Regions from separate parts of the Cytobacillus sp. genome, predicted to be linked through region 1. Evidence: a T-box and tRNA genes for the amino acid it is inferred to sense, from the RefSeq annotation. Region 1 holds a T-box; the other holds one or more tRNA genes.
What was found. A T-box is a leader RNA that pairs with one kind of tRNA and senses whether it is charged. The one in region 1 lies ahead of ACEQ1T_RS13775 (valine--tRNA ligase), so its partner is inferred to be a tRNA-Val.

Region 1 (10,176 bases):
GCCCATTAAATGGTTAAAAGGCTGAGCAGGTATTGATAACCCGCTCAGCTATTTTCGTTTAGCCAATATATTTCAGAATAACATCATTTTTTCTCATTCTGGAAAGTGAGTGGTTTAGGTGGAAGAAAAAAATCGGCTGCGGAAAGTCTCCCCCATTTTAAATCATTATTCATTAGAGCCGCATTTTGTAGAGGAGTTTGGGAGAGTTCAAAAAGTTTACAGCAGCAAAGGTGTGTTTGCTCTGAAGAAAATAAAGCCTCAGCATGGAGCGGATTTTATAAGGCATGTACAAACTCTCTTTCAAAAAGGGTATAACAGAATTGTTCCTATTTACCCGACGGTGGATGGAAGATATGCAGTGCTCCATCAGAATGAATTATTTTATTTAATGCCCTGGATGCCCAATGAAGAAAAGGAGGACAGATTTGAGAGGCATCAGCAAATGCTGAGGGAACTGGCAAGACTGCACACATTGTCCTCGCGGGAAGTTCCTATAAAAAAGGAAGATCGAACCGATCATTATGAGAAAACCTTGCAGGAATGGGAAAAGGAAAATGAATTTTTGGACGGATTTATTGAATCATGCGAAAGAAAAGAGTATATGTCCCCCTTTGAGCTAATGTTTTCACTTTATTATCACGATGTCAGCCAGGCATTAAAATTCTCCACAAACAAATTTAAAGATTGGTATGAAAAAACGAAAGAAAGCGACAAAGCACGAACAGTAATCATTCATGGGAAAGTTTCAACCGAACATTTTCTATACGACGATAGGGGATATGGATTCTTCACGAATTTTGAAAATGCAAGACAGGGGTCGCCGCTCCATGATTTATTGCCGTTTTTATCAAGAACGCTGAAAACTTATCCGAAAAGATCGGAAGAATGTGTAGAGTGGATTTACAATTATATGAAATACTTTCCATTCAGAGACGATGAGATGCTGCTGTTTCAAAGTTACTTTGCTCATCCGGGTCCTATTATCAGGGCTGCTGAGCAATATTATAAAGGGGAAGGAAAAAGGGGGGAAAGAAAGGCTGTCCAGCATTTGCAAAGGCAGTATTGGCTTTTGAAAAATATTGAATATGCTGCAATGAGAATCGATGAAATCGAACGGCAAAAACAAGAAGCAAAGGCAGCTGCCGAAGCTCAAGCGCAAGAAGGAGCCCAAAGCTAATAATGCGGGCTCCTAAACCAGTTGAAGGTGGAAAGCAATTGCAATCAGAATGAACAGCGATAGCAGCAGTACATCAAAGGTGGTAGGCAGCAAAATTGTTCTTATGCCTTGAAAAACACAGAACGGGATAATAAACTGTGCACACACATTCCTGAAAGTTCTTAACCAGGGAGGCAGTGTGTAAGGATTATATTTTCTTCTCATTGTCGCATGCCCCTTTCCTGAATGTTCATATGTATATTCTATGATTCATTTACCGGTAAAGTGCCTATTTTCGTTTCTTTCCTGTATAACGGCATTTTTATACCCGCTATAATACTTTTTTCGGGCAAAATCATCATCACTTCAATGGAAATAATGAATAATATATAAAAAACTCGGGTATCCTTATTGACTATAACAGTCTTTTTTCGGTAGTATATTTTATATATAAAATTGAATATCGATGCTAAGACAGGGAAGAGTACAATGGCCATTTGCCTTTTAGAGAGGAAAACCAGCAGCTGAAAGGTTATCCAGGCAGAACCGTTGGAAGGTCGCCCTAGAGCATCTTTTGCGAAAGGCTGCAGCCTAGTAGTAAAAGACGGGAAATCCGTTATCTGATTAAGTGTCAATCTCTATAAGAATGTCTTTCCCTGATTTTCTTTGGTGATTGAAAAAAAGGTGGTACCGCGAAGCATACTCCATTCGTCCTTTTATGGCGAATGGAGTTTTTTATTTTTAAAAGAAAGTATTCAATTCTAAACGTCGATAACTGTCTAGCTCCACCGCCTTCCCCCTCAACATGTCAGGGGCGGGCAAGGCGCTTCCGCTTTTCTTGTTTAGGATTGTTTTTAGAAAGGAAGAATGACATATGGATAGTAATGAATTATCAATGCCGACGAAATATGATCCGCAGGGGATTGAAAAAGGACGATATGACTGGTGGCTCGAAGGGAAGTTTTTTGAAGCAAAAGACGATGAAACTAAACAACCCTATACCATTGTAATTCCGCCTCCGAACGTAACTGGAAAGCTTCATCTTGGCCATGCATGGGATACGACCCTGCAGGATATCCTCACCCGGATGAAGCGTATGCAGGGATACGATGTATTATGGCTTCCAGGAATGGACCATGCGGGTATTGCCACTCAGGCAAAGGTTGAAGAAAAGCTTCGCAATGAAGGCAAAAGCCGCTATGATTTAGGCCGTGAGAAGTTCGTAGAAGAAACTTGGAAATGGAAAGATGAGTATGCGAGCCATATTCGCCAGCAATGGTCAAAGCTTGGATTAGGGCTTGATTACAGCCGTGAACGCTTCACCCTTGATGAAGGCTTATCAAAAGCTGTTAGAGAGGTTTTCGTTTCACTTTATAATAAAGGTTTGATTTATCGCGGCGAGTACATCATCAACTGGGATCCGTCTACGAAAACGGCCCTTTCTGATATCGAAGTTATTTATAAGGATGTGCAAGGTGCTTTCTACCATATGAGATATCCTCTGACAGATGGCTCAGGTCATATCGAAATTGCCACTACACGCCCTGAAACGATGCTTGGCGATACAGCTGTAGCAGTACACCCGGAAGATGAGCGCTATAAGCATTTAATCGGCAAAACAGTTAAACTGCCGATCACAGGACGCGAAATTCCAATAGTTGCAGATGATTATGTAGAAATGGATTTCGGGTCAGGTGCAGTAAAAATTACGCCGGCTCATGACCCAAATGATTTCGAAATTGGAAACCGCCACAATCTTGAAAGAATTCTTGTAATGAATGAAGATGGCACAATGAACAGCAGAGCCGGTAAATACCAGGATATGGACCGCTTTGAATGCCGCAGGCAGATCGTGAAGGATCTGCAGGAAGAAGAAGTTCTTTTCAAAATTGAAGAACATATGCATTCTGTGGGCCATTCAGAGCGCAGCGGCGCAGTAGTTGAACCGTACCTTTCAACACAATGGTTTGTTAAAATGCAGCCCCTTGCTGATGAAGCCATCGCTCTTCAAACTAAAGAAGAAAAAGTAAACTTTGTTCCAGAGCGATTTGAAAAAACGTATCTGCGCTGGATGGAAAATATTCGTGACTGGTGTATTTCACGCCAGCTTTGGTGGGGCCACCGCATCCCGGCCTGGTACCACAAAGAGACAGGTGAGGTTTTCGTAGGGCACGAAGCACCTGAAGATATTGAAAACTGGGAGCAGGACAAGGATGTTTTGGATACCTGGTTCAGTTCAGCCCTTTGGCCATTTTCAACAATGGGCTGGCCGGATACTGACTCAAGCGATTTCAAGAGATACTATCCGACTGCTGCTCTGGTAACTGGCTATGATATCATTTTCTTCTGGGTATCACGAATGATCTTCCAGGGTCTCGAATTTACAGGAGAGCGTCCATTCCAGGATGTATTAATTCATGGTCTTGTTCGTGACTCACAGGGACGCAAGATGAGTAAGTCCCTTGGAAATGGCGTTGATCCAATGGATGTAATCGATCAGTATGGTGCCGATTCACTCCGTTATTTCCTTTCTACAGGCAGCTCGCCGGGACAGGATTTGCGCTTTAGTATGGAAAAGGTTGAGGCAACATGGAACTTTGCCAATAAAATCTGGAACGCATCCCGATTTGCCTTAATGAACATGGATGGATTAACATACGAAGAAATTGATTTAAGCGGTGAAAAGTCTGTTGCAGATAAATGGATATTAACCCGTTTGAATGAAACAATTGAGACGGTTACAAGATTGTCTGACCGCTACGAGTTTGGCGAGGTTGGCCGAGTTCTGTATAACTTCATCTGGGATGACTTCTGTGATTGGTATATCGAAATGGCAAAGCTTCCGCTGTATGGAGAAGATGAAGCTGCCAAGAAAACTACGCGTTCCATCCTGGCATATGTTCTGGACAATACAATGCGTCTGCTGCATCCATTTATGCCATTTATTACGGAAGAAATTTGGCAGAACCTTCCTCATTCAGGTGAATCCATTACGGTTGCCCAGTGGCCGGAAGTAAACGATGAGTATACAGATACCCAGGCTGCAAACGAAATGAAGCTGCTTGTAGAAATCATCCGCTCTGTCCGCAACAGCCGTGCTGAAGTGAACACACCGATGAGCAAGAAGATTAAAATGATGGTTAAAGCTAAGGATGAGGAAATTCTGGGTACACTGGAAAATAACCGTGCCTATATTGAACGATTCTGTAACCCTGAAGAACTAGTGCTGGCTCTGAATGTTGAGACGCCTGATAAGGCGATGACAGGAGTTGTGACTGGTGCAGAAATCATTCTTCCACTTGAAGGCCTGATTAACATTGAAGAAGAAGTTGCACGCCTTCAGAAAGAGTGGGATAAATTAAATAAAGAAGTTGAAAGAGTCCAGAAGAAACTTTCAAACGAAGGCTTTATTAAAAAGGCGCCTGAAAAGGTAATTGAGGAAGAGAAAGCAAAAGAACAAGACTACAGCGAGAAGAGAGCAGCTGTAGAAGCTCGCATTAAAGAGCTAAAAGGAGAATAATTAATAGTTGCGGAAGGCGGGTCCATAGGAAGGATTCGTCTTCCTTCCTGTATAACGGAGGTGCATATATATGTTTTCTACTTATGAAGAAGCACTGGAATGGATTCATTCAAGGCTAAGACTGGGGATGAAGCCGGGTCTGCAAAGGATGGAATGGATGATGGAAAAACTCGGGCATCCCGAGAGAAGAATTAAGTCTGTTCATATTGGCGGAACGAATGGTAAAGGCTCAACAGTTACGTTTTTAAGATCCATTCTTCAAGAGGCGGGTTATTCAGTCGGAACGTTTACATCGCCATATTTTGAGAAATTTAATGAACGGATTTCTCTTAACGGAATTCCAATAAAAGATGAAGATCTCGTTCGGGTTGCTAATGATATATATCCGCTGGCAATTGAATTGGAACAGACGGAACTTGGCGGTCCAACCGAGTTTGAAATCATTACCGCCATGGCTTTCCAATATTTTGGCCATGTACAGCAGGTAGATCTCGTTTTGTTAGAAGTGGGACTTGGCGGCAGGTTTGACTCCACTAACATCATCTATCCATTATTATCAATCATTACAAGCATCGGGCTCGACCACACCGCCATACTTGGGAATACATACGGGGAAATCGCTTTTGAAAAAGCGGGAATAATTAAACCTGGAATCAGTGTTATTACAGCTGTTAAACAAGAAGATGCTCTCGCTGTTATTCAAGATAAAGCTTTAAGCATGAAGTCCCCTGTTTATCAGCTGGGGAATGAATTTACGATTTCTGATCATAAATCCCTGGGCCAGGGAGAAGTATTTTCCCTGAAGACAGTCTTTCAGAACTACCCTGATTTTGAGACAGGAATGAGCGGAAAACACCAGACTGAAAATGCTTCCCTGGCTGTGATGGCAGCAGAGCTATTAAATAAATTTTATTCTTTCCTTATAGAGGTAAACCATATAAGAATAGGCTTGAAAAAAGCTTTCTGGCCCGGCCGATTTGAAATTCTATCTGAAGACCCGCTGGTGATAATAGATGGAGCCCATAATGAAGAAGGGATAGCTGCCTTAACTGCGGAGCTGAACAACCGTTTTGGAGATAAAAACAAAAATATTGTATTCGCTGCGCTGGCTGATAAAAAGCTTGAAAAAATGATCACTATGCTTGATTCAGCTGCAGAACGCATCACCTTTACCGAATTTGAGTTTCCGAGAGCAGCATCAGCTGAAGATTTATATAATCTCAGTAAAAATGCCAGGAGACAGTTTCATACGGACTGGAAAGTGTTATTGGAGACTGAACTGCGTGAAGCAGGAAAAAACAGCGTGCTGGTTATTACTGGATCACTTTACTTCCTCTCAGATGTGAAGCCTATTCTTTTGAAGCTTTTGGAAAATAATAAATGAAAATATGACAAAAGTTAGAAAATTTGATAAAATGTTCGTATCATCCGACTATTTTCCTGAATAAATTGGAGGAGGGGAAAAAGATAGTTAGTTCACTGGCCAAAAAAATAATATGGTTATTATGGATACTGATATTTCCTGCAGGTTCCATGCTAACCTATCATTTTTACCCACCCGATCTTTCAGGACAGGGAATCAGTTTGTTTGCCTTTTTCATATTGATGTTTTTCGTTTCATCCATGCCGATGGTAATCAATAATACACCAATCTTTTTAATACAATGGGTTACGATGGCAGTGTTTTTAACCTTTGGGCTCCTTGCTGAAATGATAATGGTTCAATTGGGGATCCTGGTACTTCTTTTAAGGCTGAAAATACAAAAGGACCAGCTGTTCCGTCTGCCGCTTAACTCACTTTTGTTCTTTGCATTATCTATTTTGAGCGGACTCGCTTACTTTGCAATGGGTGGTAAAGTTGGTGTAGATCTAATAGCCAATCCCCAATATTTCTGGGTTGCTGCAGCATATCCGGTCATCCATTTTACTCTAAATCAGGTATTGATCAGCGTAATCCAGGCTGTATTGTATGGCAGAAAAATATCTTTTCTGGAAAAAGACCTTATTTGGGAAACTATTACCTCTCTCATAACATTCCCGATTGGCCTTATCCTTTACATTTTATATTCTGAGGTGGGGATTCTTGCACTGCTGTTTGTAGGGGTGCCATTTGTAAGTCTTTCAATCATTCTTCATCTTTATTACTCAAGTGAAAAGGTTATTGATTACCTTCAGAAAGCCGCAGATATAGGCCATCAAATGGCAGAGCGCCTTGATGTGAATGAAGTTATGGAGCTTTTCATTTTGAAATTGAGCGAAATGTTGCCTGTTGACTATGCCTATATTCTTGATATTAAGGATAACGAGGAACTTCACACAATATACCGAATTGAGCATAGCCAAATAAAGCCTAATGACCTTAAGCCTACCAAAAAAAGTGAGGGAATCAGCGGATTGGTTTTGGGCACCCGAAAATCTGCCCTTTTCCATTCTAGGAAGAAATGGAAAAGCATTGCTAAGGAATTCTTGCCTGAAGATGCCGAAAGCCTTATTTGTGTTCCGATAATCCGAAGTAATGAAGTATTGGGAATACTGCTGCTTTCTTCAGCAAAAAAGAGGTCCTATGAAAAGTCACAGCTCATGATTGTCGATATTTTATGTTCGCATTTTGCAATAGCAATAGAGAATGCAAAGCACTATGAGGAAACAAAAGATAAAAGCGAGCGCTGTGCGTTAACGAAACTATTCAATTATAGATATATGGAAGCTAAATTAAATGAAGAATTCAGCAGATTGCAAAATGGTGAAAGAGAACTACTTTCACTCATCATACTTGACATCGATCATTTTAAAAAAGTGAACGATACTTATGGGCACCAAAGCGGTAATGAAATCCTCTGTGAGCTGGCTGATCGTCTGACAAATTTAATAGATAAGGCAGGAATTGCTGCCCGATATGGCGGCGAGGAATTTGTTGTCTTAATGCCTGATACCAGCAAAGAAGATGCGATAGGCTGGGCAGAGTTAATCAGACAGACCATTGCCAACCGTCCATTCATACTCGAACAGCATATTGATGGCAGCAGCAAAAATAAGGCCGTTCATATCACAGCCTCCATCGGGGTAGCTGCAGCTCCAAAAGATGCTGATGATGCACTCGCCCTTATCCGTCATGCCGATAGGGCTTTGTATGTCGGGGCGAAGCGGGCTGGGAGGAATAGGGTTGCGGAATATGCGAAGTAAAAATCCTTTTGACAAACAAAAGGATTTTTTTTGTGCAAAAATAAACCTTTTTACCTATTAAATATATTGTTCTTATAGGTGTATTGGTATAATAGTAGTGATACATAATTCTGGTAAAGGAGGGATATTATTATATGGCAAAAAAAATACTGCTTAGTTTATTGACCGTTCTTATCATATGCTTCTTATCTGCACAATCTTCAATGGCGTCTGGATTAAATGATGCCAAATTAAACTTCACTGTTCAGCCTTCCCAGAATATAATCGTTAAACCAGCCGATAGGCCAGCAGCAGCAAATCTGGATTTCAGAGTAAAGCAGGGCGGATCTGCATCTGATAGTAATAGAGAACCAATGGATGTTGTCTTTATTATGGATATTTCCGGTTCAATGAATGATGCTGGTAAACTTGATAGTGCTAAAACCGCCATGAATAATGCTCTTGACCATTTTTTGCAGACCGCAAATTCAGCAGACAGATACTTTTTAATACCCTTCAATAAAAAAATCAGTGAGCAAGAGGGATTTTTTTATCCTTCGGGAAATGCCCTTAATGACCTTGGAATGATAAAAGAAAAAGTCAGGACATTAACAGCAATCAATGGAACAAATTATAAGGACCCGATAAAAAAAGCTGAAGAGCTATTGAAAGGCGGGAATGGAAATAATAATATTGTCTTTTTGACAGATGGTGTGCCTACTTATTCTGAGAGTATACAAATAAGAACTTTTAATAAAAAATCCTGTGTTTTTATATTTTGCGATTCAAATAGAGTAACAGAAGAAGTAACGTATATAGAAGAACTTCTAACGAGAGGTTATACAAAAAATGGCATATTTTATCCTTATATTCCCTACCAATACCTGGCCGATGAATATTTTATAGATAATAATAACCGAAGTTATTCAATAAAAAATAATAGTGAACACTATGCTTCGACTCAAACTTCTATTAGAAAAGCTATTATCGATGAAGTAAAAAAGCTCACTGCCAGTAATATCAAGCTGCATTCGATTGGGTTTGGCAGTGACGATGATATCGATATGAATTTTCTAAACGAGATGTCCTATTATACTGGAGAAACCGCCATTCAGGCAGGTACAGGAAATATAGAAGATATTCTTGAGCGAATTTCAAGCAGTGTACTAAAGCCATCCATCACTGCTGAAATACAAGTAGACTTAAATTCATTTAAAGGAAAAGTAACGCTGGCAGAAGGCGCAAATGCCATACAAAATGCCGATAACATCATTACCAAGCAGGTTAATTTCAAATACGATATCGGGAAAGAAACAATAAGTGAACTGGATTTCAGTATTCCACTAAATTTTGCAGAAGAAGGAAAGTATGTTTTTAAAGATAATATAAAGCTAAAATACAAAGATTTGAATAATAAGGAACACGTAATAGTCCATCCGGAAGTGCAGATTGAAGTTCAGGATGATGCACCAGCATCATTTAATGGGACGATGCTTCTGGAAAAAGAGCTTAACGATTTACGTGACTTAGTAAAAGAAATGAGTTCGGATAAAAAGTCAAACCAGTTTAATATCAAATATAATTTGGAGCCTATAGGAATTCCAGACAATAGAGTGGAAGGCAGCTTGAGGAATATTATTATCAAACAGCCGCTTCCTGAAGGGATACTTATTGCAGATCCTTCCGTGAAAGAAGAGATCATAAATGGACAGAGGCATGCGGTACTTACTCTAACAAATCAGCAAAGCAGCTATAAAAATGGTGCTTTCACACCAAATCGTCTTTCTGCCAAAATAGCATTAAAAGCTGATAGAGCCTTTTATGGCTTAACCATGCCCCGTTCACAGGTTTTCTATTCTGACAGCAGATTCCCAGACAAGCCTCAATCAACTAGTATTGCTGCTTCCAGCCAGGTTATTGATGCAAAGGTAAGATTAAATAGTTTTAATAACATCGCTTATGATGGAGACGCAGCCGGGATCATTTCAAAGTTAGATTTAAATAATAACGGTAAAAAACTGGCACAGTCAGAGTTTCCGAATAATTATGGCCTGAAAAATAAACCTGTCAAAAATTTATATTTCCTTTCAGACAGCAAAGCAGCAGGCCTTAAAATTGAATATACGGATGATAGTCTCGCACAGCTTTATTTTGAACCGGATTTTGAGATGAATGGCGTAGTTACTGGGAATGTCTTTTCTGATAAGGGTGTTGCTTACGAACCAATTGCCATCAATCTATCTAAACTGGTTGCCGGCAAGGATGTCAATTATTTTTACAAAGTTGAAAAAGATGGGAATGAAGGCATTTGGAACCCCTTTGCTCCTGAGGGCAGTGT
Region 2 (10,176 bases), on a different contig from region 1:
TAGAGGAATTTACCGTCACCAAATGGGTATCGATACAAACTAAAGACAGACACTTTCCTTTTTAATAACTCTGGAAAACGGGCATATAGATGTCCGTTTTCTGCATTTTAATCATCCTGCTCCCCAATTCCACTTTGGAAATAATATTAAAGGAACGATTGTTTTAAGAATCTTTCCTTTTATCATCTTCTATACCTCCGAATGAATATTTTTTACGCAAACGGTTGCATCATTTTTCTACCCGTGTTACTTTAAGATAATAATAAAGCTAATTAGTATTTTCATAGGAGAAATCCATGCATTAATCGAAATTTTTTTCGTGAAATTCTGGGAATGCTTTTTTAGTCCATTTAATGAAAGCCCATACAATAAGGGAGAGAAAAACGATGAAAAAATTATTTTCTTTTGATTTCTGGCAAAAGTTTGGTAAGGCATTACTTGTTGTAGTGGCCGTAATGCCAGCTGCAGGTATCATGATTTCACTTGGCAAGCTTGTTGGCATGACGGGTGCTGACATAGCATTTGTGCAAGCGATTGCACGCGTGCTGGAGGATATAGGATGGGCCATTATTGCAAATCTTCATATCTTATTCGCAGTAGCAATTGGCGGTTCCTGGGCTAAGGAACGTGCAGGCGGAGCATTCGCAGCTCTTATTGCTTTCATTCTGATTAATAGAATTACAGGCGCCATATTCGGAGTAAAGTCCGACATGTTAGATAATCCGGACGCCATGGTAAAATCCCTGTTTGGGCAAGATCTCATTGTGACTGACTATTTCACTTCTGTTTTAGGTGCACCAGCATTGAATATGGGAGTATTTGTCGGGATCATCTCAGGTTTTATTGGAGCAAATTTATTTAACAAGTATTATAACTATGATAAATTGCCAAATTCACTTTCCTTCTTTAATGGAAAGCGCTTCGTGCCCTTCACTGTAATTGGCGGCTCTGTTGCAGCAGCGTTAGTCTTATCGATTGTTTGGCCATTTATACAAGGATTATTAAATGACTTCGGTCAATGGATTGCTACATCACGTAACACAGCGCCAGTTATAGCTCCCTTTGTTTTTGGGGCACTGGAACGATTGCTTCTTCCATTTGGATTGCATCATATGCTGACTGTCCCAATTAATTATACTGAGCTCGGCGGAACTTACAAAATCCTGACAGGCTCTAATTCAGGTTCAACCGTGGCTGGACAAGACCCGCTATGGCTGGCATGGATTGCCGATCTTAATAACTTTTTGGCTGCAGGTGATACAGAAAGCTATAAGCAGCTCCTGAATGATGTTACTCCTGCCCGCTTTAAAGTAGGCCAAATGATTCTTTCCGCTGCTGCCTTATTGGGAATTGCGCTTGCAATGTACCGGAATGTAGATCCTGAGAAAAAGAAGAAATACAAATCGATGTTCCTTTCTGCTGGTTTGGCAGTATTCCTGACTGGAGTAACCGAACCAATCGAATTTATGTTCATGTTTGCTGCTCCACTTCTTTATATCATATATGCAGTTATGACAGGTCTGGCATTTGCAATTGTTGACATCATTAATATCCGTGTCCATTCTTTTGGCATCATTGAATTGATTACAAGAACACCAATGATTTTAAAAGCCGGCTTATGGCTGGACCTTGTAAACTTTGTAATTGCCTGCATTGTATTCTTCGGATTAAACTTTGGTGTTGGCAATTTTATGATTAAGAAATTCAACTTCCCTACTCCAGGGCGCAATGGAAACTACATTGAAGAAGAAAACTCCGCTTCATCATCAGAATCGGCAGTTCAGAAAAATTCACTAGCCCCTATATTAATTGAATTATTGGGCGGAAGAGAAAATATTGAAGATGTAGATGCCTGCATGACCCGCTTGCGTGTCACAGTAAAGGACACTTCACAAGTTGCTGGTGAACAGGACTGGAAAAGGAATGGAGCTTTAGGTCTTATCGTTAAGGACAAAGGCGTTCAGGCAATTTATGGCCCAAAAGCAGATGTCCTTAAATCAGATATACAAGACCTGCTGGGAGCTTAATAATGAAATTATTAACTCTAAACTGTCACTCATGGCAGGAGGATCAGCAGCTGGAAAAAATTAAAATTCTTGCAGAGACTATTAAAGAGAACTGCTATGATGTCATCGCACTGCAGGAAGTCAGCCAGCATTTCAAAGCCCCTTTGATAGACGGCCATATCAGAGAAGATAATTATGCACTGCTGTTAATTGAAGAATTGAGAAAAATAGGTGTGGACGATTACGTTTTTATATGGGATTTCTCCCATATTGGCTATGATATATATGAAGAAGGTCTTGCAATCATGACCAGGCATGAAATTAAAGAGGACCATTCATTTTTCATTACAAATAACCGAGACCGGAAAAACTGGAAGACACGAAAAATAGTTGGTATAAAATTAGTTCTTCAAGATAGACCCATCTCCTTCTATTCTTGTCATCTTGGCTGGTGGCACGATGAAGAAGAATGCTATAAATTCCAGGTTGAATCTCTTCTTGCAAAAGTCCCAAAGGATGAATCCGCTTTTTTAATGGGAGATTTCAACAGCTCGGCTTATGTCCGCAATGAAGGTTATGACTTTTTGACAGGCAATGGGCTCTACGACACTTATGAATTAGCTTCCAGGAAGGATTCGGGTGTTACTGTTAAAGGAAAGATTGCCGGCTGGGATAACAATAAACATGATATGCGGATTGATTTAATTCTTTCGGCTCAGCCTGTCCAGCCGAAATATTCACGGGTTATCTTTAACGGCACACACAAACCCATCATTTCGGATCATTATGGTGTGGAAATTGAAATGTAGGCAAAAGTCCCTGACAATTCAGTCAGGGACTTCTTTCTACATTTTTAGCCTGTAGATGGATTCAGGATGGAAGGCCTAAAAAATCTCACCTGTTGGTTCGAAACCGACTTTCTCATAAACACGAATAGCCGGAAGGTCGGTGTCCATTCCATATCTCCCCTCTAATCATTCTCAAATTTAATTCGCAATTCCGCACAAAAATGATAACATAAAAAAGCCTCCCTGCTTAATAAAACAGGGAGACTTTTGGAGTATTATTTTTTCCGTTTCTTTGTCAATCTGCCTAACAGGAAAGCTCCAGCGGCCACTCCAATCACAGTATTGGTTTTCTTATTAAATACTTGCTTGGCAACAAGGTTTAAGTTCTGGGGCCTTTCTGCCAGACGCCTCATGAAGTAGCCGTACCAGTCATTTCCAAAAGGTACATACGTACAGAAATTATAGCCTTCACCAGCAAGCTTCAGCTGCATATCCTTACGGAAGCCATAAAGCATTTGAAATTCAAATTTCTCTTTAGGGATATTGTTGGCCTTTACAAAATCTTTTACATGATTAATTACCACATGGTCATGTGTTGCAATGGATGTAAATTTGCCATTCAGCAAATGCCATTCTATCAATTTTATAAAATTAGCATCGATGTCATTTTTTTCCTGAAAAGCAATTTCTTCAGGCTCCTTATAAGCCCCTTTTACAATTCGCAAGCGGAAATCCTTATATTTCTTTAAATCTTCTTCAGCAGCCAGAAAATAGGCTTGAATAACTGTTCCTATGTTATTATATTCTTTAGATAATTCATCCAGTAAATCAAAGGAAGGCTGCAAACGCTTAGAGTCTTCCATATCCATATTCACAAAAATACCATAATGGCTTGCCCTCTCTACTATCTCCCTAACATTTTCAAGACAGAAAGAGTAGTCGATATCCAAGCCTAACTGGGAAGGCTTTATAGATATATGTGCATCCACCTTATTTTCATAAATTGCCTCTATCACTTCAATAATTTGTTTTTTCGCTTCTGCCGCCTCTTCCTTTTTATAAACAAATTCCCCGAGGTTATCGACAGTACAAGAGATGCCATGAGCGTTAAGCTCTTTTATGCTTTGAATTGCTTCATCTAAATTTGTTCCCGCCACTACATTCTGCGCTCCCAATTTCAACCCATATTTCTTTGCAGCGCTATTCAGAAATTCGTTTTGGGAAAGGCCGATAAACAGATCTTTCAACATAGAAATATCCCCTAACTCTTGTAATTTCACAATGAAATTATAGCATAGATTTTTAATAAAAATTATTTTGTGAATTTTTATATTTTAACGATTCCCCATCACTATTTCGTTAAAACATTGCAGGAGTTCCCAGCTCAAAAAACAAGATCCCTCTAAACAAAAAAAGTGCCTGGCGATCAGCGGCCAGACACTTTAAGTATGATTCCGACTGGGTTCGAACCAGCGACCTCTACCCTGTCAAGGTAGCGCTCTCCCAGCTGAGCTACGGAATCGTTATAACATTCCCCTGTATTGGGGACAATATAAAATATACTTCTTTTTCTCATAAAAGTCAATACCTATATTTCATCCATAAACTATAAAGTTAGCAGCTGGGAAACTAGATTACATTCCCATTACAAATTCTGCATTTATGCCTTAAAGGTATCTTTTTAAGAATTTTTGCTTTATAATGCCCTCTATATGATTCTTTTGTTAGCTGAATCAAACCATACAGGGTTACGGAAGGAGAAATTTTAATGAAAAAACTAATGTACCCCTTTTTACTAGTATTAATATCTGCCGTTTTAGCTGCCTGTGGAGCTGATGATGAAAGCAAGAGTGCAGATAAAAAAGAGGAAGCGAAAACAGCTGAAACCGAACAGCAGGACCAGCAGAAGCAAATGGAAGAAATGCAAAAGAAAATGGACAAACAAAAGCTTGAAGAAGAAAAGACTGTTGCCATTGTTAATAACCAGGAAATTCTTGGCCGTGAGTATAACAGCGTTCTTACTTCATCACAAATGATGTATCAGCAAATGGGACAAGACCCTACTACTAAAGATGCTGCAGAGAAAATCAAAGAGCAGACACTCGACAGTCTAGTCGGCCAGACACTTCTTCTCCAGGAAGCAGACAAAAAAGGCTACAAAGCTTCTGATGAAGAAGTCAAAAAGCAGCTGGAAGAAACAAAAGGACAATTCAAGGACGACAAGGAATTCGAAACAGCAATGAAACAGGCTGGTCTTAACCCCGACTCATTAGAGAAGGAAATTGCCAACAATATTAAATATACGAAATATATTAACGGCGAGATAAAACCAGAGAAAGTCACAGATGCTGAAATTCAGAAATTCTATGATGAATATGCCAGCCAGGGTGGTGCTGAAGGACAGGAGCCGCCAAAATTGGAGGAAGTAAAACCTCAGATTAAACAGCAGCTCGAACAGCAAAAACAGCAGGAAATGCTGGTTAAGCATGTAGAAGAATTGAAGAAAAGTGCAAAAATTGATATAAAGGTATAAGAATCTTTAAAACAGTTCCTGTTTATGGGAGCTGTTTTTATTTGTTTGAGATTTCATTAAGCTGATAAGTGCTATTTCCTATAGTGCCCTGTTATGAATACTGTTTTATTTTCTTCCTTTTCTTTCCCTTGAGAATTTATTTATATACGGTAATATGTATTGGGGAGGATACAACATGATTAAACACACAGCATTCATTCAAATAATTGCAGGTTATTTAATTCTCACTCTCGGTGTCTCATTAATTATATTATCCAATCTTGGTGCAGGTGCCTGGGACACTGTTTATGTTGGCCTTTTTAATAAGTTCGGTCTGACTATTGGAACATGGTCATTTCTGGTAACAGCATCCCTTATTTTTTTCAATGCTCTGCTGATTTGGGAAAAACCGCAGTTTAAATCATTTATTGGAACCATTTTAGCGAGTGTGGGCATCGATTTTTGGATGGAGCTTGTTTTCAGCGGCATCACAGTGACAAACTTTCCCGTTCAGATTATTGCCTTCATCATTGGTGTCTCTTTCCTTGGCTTTGGGGTATCTATATATATCCGTCCGCAACTATTCAGCGGCCCAATTGATGGATTAATGATCGCAACTGCCAAAAGGCTCAATATCAGCATTAAGACTGCACGTCTCATTAATGAATTTTTAGCTTTGGCCATTGGCCTTATCTTAGGCGGTCCAGTTGGATTGGGCACATTGTTCGTAGCCACCTTTTTAGGCTTTGCCATACAATACGGAACCATCTTGCTAAATCACTTAAAAGATAAGGGATTAAAGATTATTTAAGAGACTTCATTTGTGAAGTCTTTTTTTATACGAACAAATTTTCGCATCCCGCTTGATAAAGAACACGCGTTCGTGTATAATGTAAATAAAAGTAAGGAGGGATTTCTCTAATGAAAGGAATTCTTTATCGAGCTATGGAAGAGAGAAAGCCTGTTGAAATCATTTATCTCTCCAAACGCAATTTATTTACACAAAGAAGAATATTAATCAAAGAACTTCGAGGCAGCACGATTTTAGCCTATTGTTTATATAGAAAACAAATGCGCATCTTCAACTTGAACCATATCATGTCCATTTTGCCCGAAAAGAAAGCTAGCCAGATTAGCTAAAAGGAGCCTTCTTTCAAAATATTTCATTTTATTCATCAAAGCCTGTATTTCACATGGGAAGTACGGCTTTTTATTATGCTCCTTTCTTTCTCCGATTATCTGGTCCTCATTCGGGTATATACTCTCTAATCGGGATTTGGCCCTTAAATAATTTAAGCTAAAGAAAGGAAGGATTTTATGAAATGCTACTCATTGATTGCTGCTTTGTTTTCAGCAATCCTTATACTGGCAGGCTGTAATCAGAATGAAGAGCAAATTGCAGAGGATGAAGACAAGAATAATCCTTCTACGGAAGAACAGCGGGCGGAAACAGAGGAAGCTCCGGAAGATAACAAAAAGATCACTGAAGAAGTTGGTTTAGGAGACACACGGGATCTTTTCACAAAGGCTTATGGGGAAAATAAAAATAATGATGAAATAGCCCGCTTCAATGGAGACAGTATGCTGGTAGAGTTTCAAACTCATCGGGCAGTAACTGTTGAGCTGCAATTTGAAGATATGGAAAAAGATATGAGTAATGAAGAGGTTCTTGCTTTTATCGAAAAACGCATTCCGAAAGATGCTGAAGAGGTGAACAGATTTAAAGATGATAACAATCAGCGTGAAATCATTGAGTATAAAAGCCAACTATTAAAAGAAACCCTCAGTGATGAAGTATATGAAGGAGATAAACCTGGTACATTCACTGTGTTATTAACCAGCAGCGAAAACGATTATGTTAATGCCACCCTTTCAATCGGCCATAGCGTTCAAGGAGCCTGACAGGCTAATCTGCAGAAACAAAAAGGAAGGATCTCATCATGTGAGCATCCTTCCTTCTTAATTTATTTATTTATTTATTATGCTGTTTGCGGTTTTGCCTGATCGTCTTTTTTAATGAAAACCTGCAATGCAATCAACAGGACAAAAATTACTAATCCAACAATATCAGTAACCCCTTCAGGGTAGATAAGCAATAGACCCCCTGCAATTCCCAGCAGTCTTTCAAAAATATTCAATTTACGCAGCCAGTAGCCAATTACGCCAGCGCCAATTGCCATCATACCTGCCAAAGCGGTGAATACTACCCAAATTAGGTAATACCAGGTTGTATCAATCATCAATAACTCCGGTGAAAGGACAAACATGTATGGAATTATAAATGCCCCGATCGCAAGCTTGGACGCTGATACTCCCGTCTTTATCGGATCTCCGCCAGATACACCAGCCGCCGCAAATGCTGCAAGAGCAACTGGCGGTGTGACATCTGCTACAATACCGAAATAGAACACAAATAAGTGAGCAGATAAATCAGGTACCCCAAGTAGGATGATTGCCGGGGCGGCTATTGTTGATGTTATAACATAGTTTGCAGTTGTAGGTGACCCCATTCCAAGGATAATTGCTGCAACCATTGTCAGCATCAAAGTTGGGATCAACAGCCCTCCTGAAAGATCAAGAAGGCCATTCGCCATCTTTAATCCAAGACCTGTTTTGACAACTACTCCAACAATAATACCTGCAGCAGCTGTTGCTGCAGCAACGCCCAAAGCCGTGCGTGCACCATCAACTAATGCATCGATAGCATCTCTGAAACCAATGCGCGTTTCCTTGCTTATCATACTTACTGCAACCGTAATTACAATTGACCAAAGAGCAGCACGTATTACACTCATTCCGCTCATTAGCAGGATGATAACTGCCAAAATTGGCAGCAGCAGATAAATCTTTTTCATTACTTCCTTTCGGTTAGGCATCTCTTCATCTTTCAGCCCTCTAAGTCCTACACGTTTTGCTTCGAAATGAGTCATTATCCAGACACCGGCAAAATAAAGAAGTGCAGGAATTGCTGCTGCCTTTGCAATATCCCAGTAAGTAATGCCGCCTCCAATAAACTCAACCATCAGGAATGCAGCAGCACCCATGATTGGAGGCATTATTTGGCCGCCGGTTGATGCAGTCGCTTCAACTGCGCCAGCGAATTCTTTCTTGTATCCAAGCTTTTTCATCATTGGAATGGTAAAAGAGCCTGAAGTTACTACGTTAGCTACAGAACTTCCACTGATGGTTCCCTGTAGAGCACTTGAGAAAATGGCAACTTTCGCTGGCCCGCCAGTTCTCTTTCCGGCGATGGACACAGCTAAATCATTAAAATACTGCCCTACACCAGTTTTTACAAGAAATGAACCAAATAACAAGAATAGGAAAATAAACGTAGCAGATACGCCTAAGGGGGTACCCAGGATTCCCTCTGTCGTAAAGAACATGGTCTGCACCAATCTTTCTAAATCAAGACCCCGGTGCGCCAAAAATGCCGGCATATATGGCCCGAACATAGCATAGGCGAGAAAAATGACAGCAATAATGGTTATTGGAAGTCCTACCGCTCGCCTTGTCGCTTCCAGAACCAGAAGCACTGCAATTAGTCCTACATAAAAATCTATCTCGGTCAAACGGCCGGCCCTCATGACAATTTCATCAATAAAAAGCGGCCAATAAGCACCTACAGCAATACCCAGTATGGCTAAAATGATATCGTACCAGGCAACTTTATTCTTTCTTCCTCTGTCTTTCTTCCTTGCAGGGAATAATAGAAATATTAGGGCTAATGCAAAGCCTAAATGAATCGAACGCTGCAGCTGGGCTGTAAGCATCCCAAAAACCCCTGTATATAAATGGAACAATGAAAATGCTAATAGCCCAAAAAAGACAATCCAGCCTAATACGCCTCCTAATTTCCTTGTACCAGCCTCTGGATCGTATTTTTCCAGCAATTTCTGCTGTTCCTCAAGAGATAACGTTTCCCCTTTATTTTCCAAGGATATTCACTCCTTTCAACACCTCGAATAAGTTTATTTTTTTCGCCTTTATCCGTACCCATGTGCCAGGTTCGATATAATCTGAAAGGACATATTCTTCGCCTTTCAAAATCAATCTGTGATTTGCTCTCACCTTACCCAGCCTTAAGTCAAATGAAGGAAAAACCCTTTTCATATTCTTAATATAATATTTGCCGTCCTTTTGTTCAAATGTTTCTCCATCTGAGGCATTATCAGGCATGCCGATGGCAAAATCCTCATACATGAGTTCGAACAATTTAATACTTCCATCCCCGGTTATACTGTAGCTTTCTACAACATCTGTAAGATGGATGGAGTGTGTATACTTTATTTTAAAGGTTCTGTCCTCTTTAATCGGGAAATAAGCAATCACTTTTCCTTTGTTTTGATACTCAAAAACAACTGCATGCTTAATGGGTATGAAGAACATGATTGCGATGGTTATGATAACGAGGAGTGCCAGGACCGCTTTTTTATTCCCTGGCTTATAAAAATTCATGGAACCTCCACCTAAAAAATATTGTCAGCTTATACAATAATTTTTTTAAAATTAATTGACCGGCGCAATAACCTTATCAGGTTTTACAGCCGGCCAAATTTCATCATTGGATTATGTTATTGAAAGATTATTCAGCTTTAAAGCCTTTTTCGTCAAAGTACTTTTTAGCACCAGGGTGCAGTTCAATGCCAGTACCTTTGACAGCATTTTCTGCCTTAATCATTTTCCCTTTGGCATGTGTAACTTTGTCAAGGTTCTCAAAGATTGCTTTCGTAACATCATAAACTACATCCTCTGAAAGGTCATTTGAAACAACAAGCATTGCCTGTACTGCTACTGTTGGCACAGCTTCTGCAAGCTTATATGTTCCTGATGGCACTTCATCCTGTACATAGTAAGGATATTTTTCGAT

Region 2: it encodes a tRNA-Val, which carries the amino acid that the T-box ahead of ACEQ1T_RS13775 (valine--tRNA ligase) is inferred to sense. The anticodon was not compared.

The regions. Positions count from the first base shown of each region.
Region 1 is NZ_CAXQGS010000074.1:30,152-40,327, forward strand. It holds gene spoVID (stage VI sporulation protein D) at 1-9, shown strand, start outside; gene ysxE (spore coat protein YsxE) at 119-1,177, shown strand; gene ACEQ1T_RS13770 (hypothetical protein) at 1,190-1,381, opposite strand; T-box leader at 1,619-1,875, shown strand; gene ACEQ1T_RS13775 (valine--tRNA ligase) at 2,031-4,676, shown strand; gene ACEQ1T_RS13780 (folylpolyglutamate synthase/dihydrofolate synthase family protein) at 4,747-6,060, shown strand; gene ACEQ1T_RS13785 (sensor domain-containing diguanylate cyclase) at 6,210-7,859, shown strand; gene ACEQ1T_RS13790 (VWA domain-containing protein) at 7,994-10,176, shown strand, end outside.
Region 2 is NZ_CAXQGS010000048.1:20,187-30,362, reverse strand. It holds gene ACEQ1T_RS07405 (aldehyde dehydrogenase family protein) at 1-65, shown strand, start outside; gene ACEQ1T_RS07400 (PTS transporter subunit IIBC) at 387-2,027, shown strand; gene ACEQ1T_RS07395 (endonuclease/exonuclease/phosphatase family protein) at 2,030-2,815, shown strand; gene ACEQ1T_RS07390 (proline dehydrogenase family protein) at 3,070-4,044, opposite strand; tRNA gene ACEQ1T_RS07385 (tRNA-Val) at 4,244-4,316, opposite strand; gene ACEQ1T_RS07380 (SurA N-terminal domain-containing protein) at 4,563-5,327, shown strand; gene ACEQ1T_RS07375 (YitT family protein) at 5,503-6,117, shown strand; gene ACEQ1T_RS07370 (hypothetical protein) at 6,228-6,446, shown strand; gene ACEQ1T_RS07365 (hypothetical protein) at 6,624-7,208, shown strand; gene ACEQ1T_RS07360 (TRAP transporter permease) at 7,286-9,244, opposite strand; gene ACEQ1T_RS07355 (DUF1850 domain-containing protein) at 9,234-9,764, opposite strand; gene ACEQ1T_RS07350 (TAXI family TRAP transporter solute-binding subunit) at 9,892-10,176, opposite strand, start outside.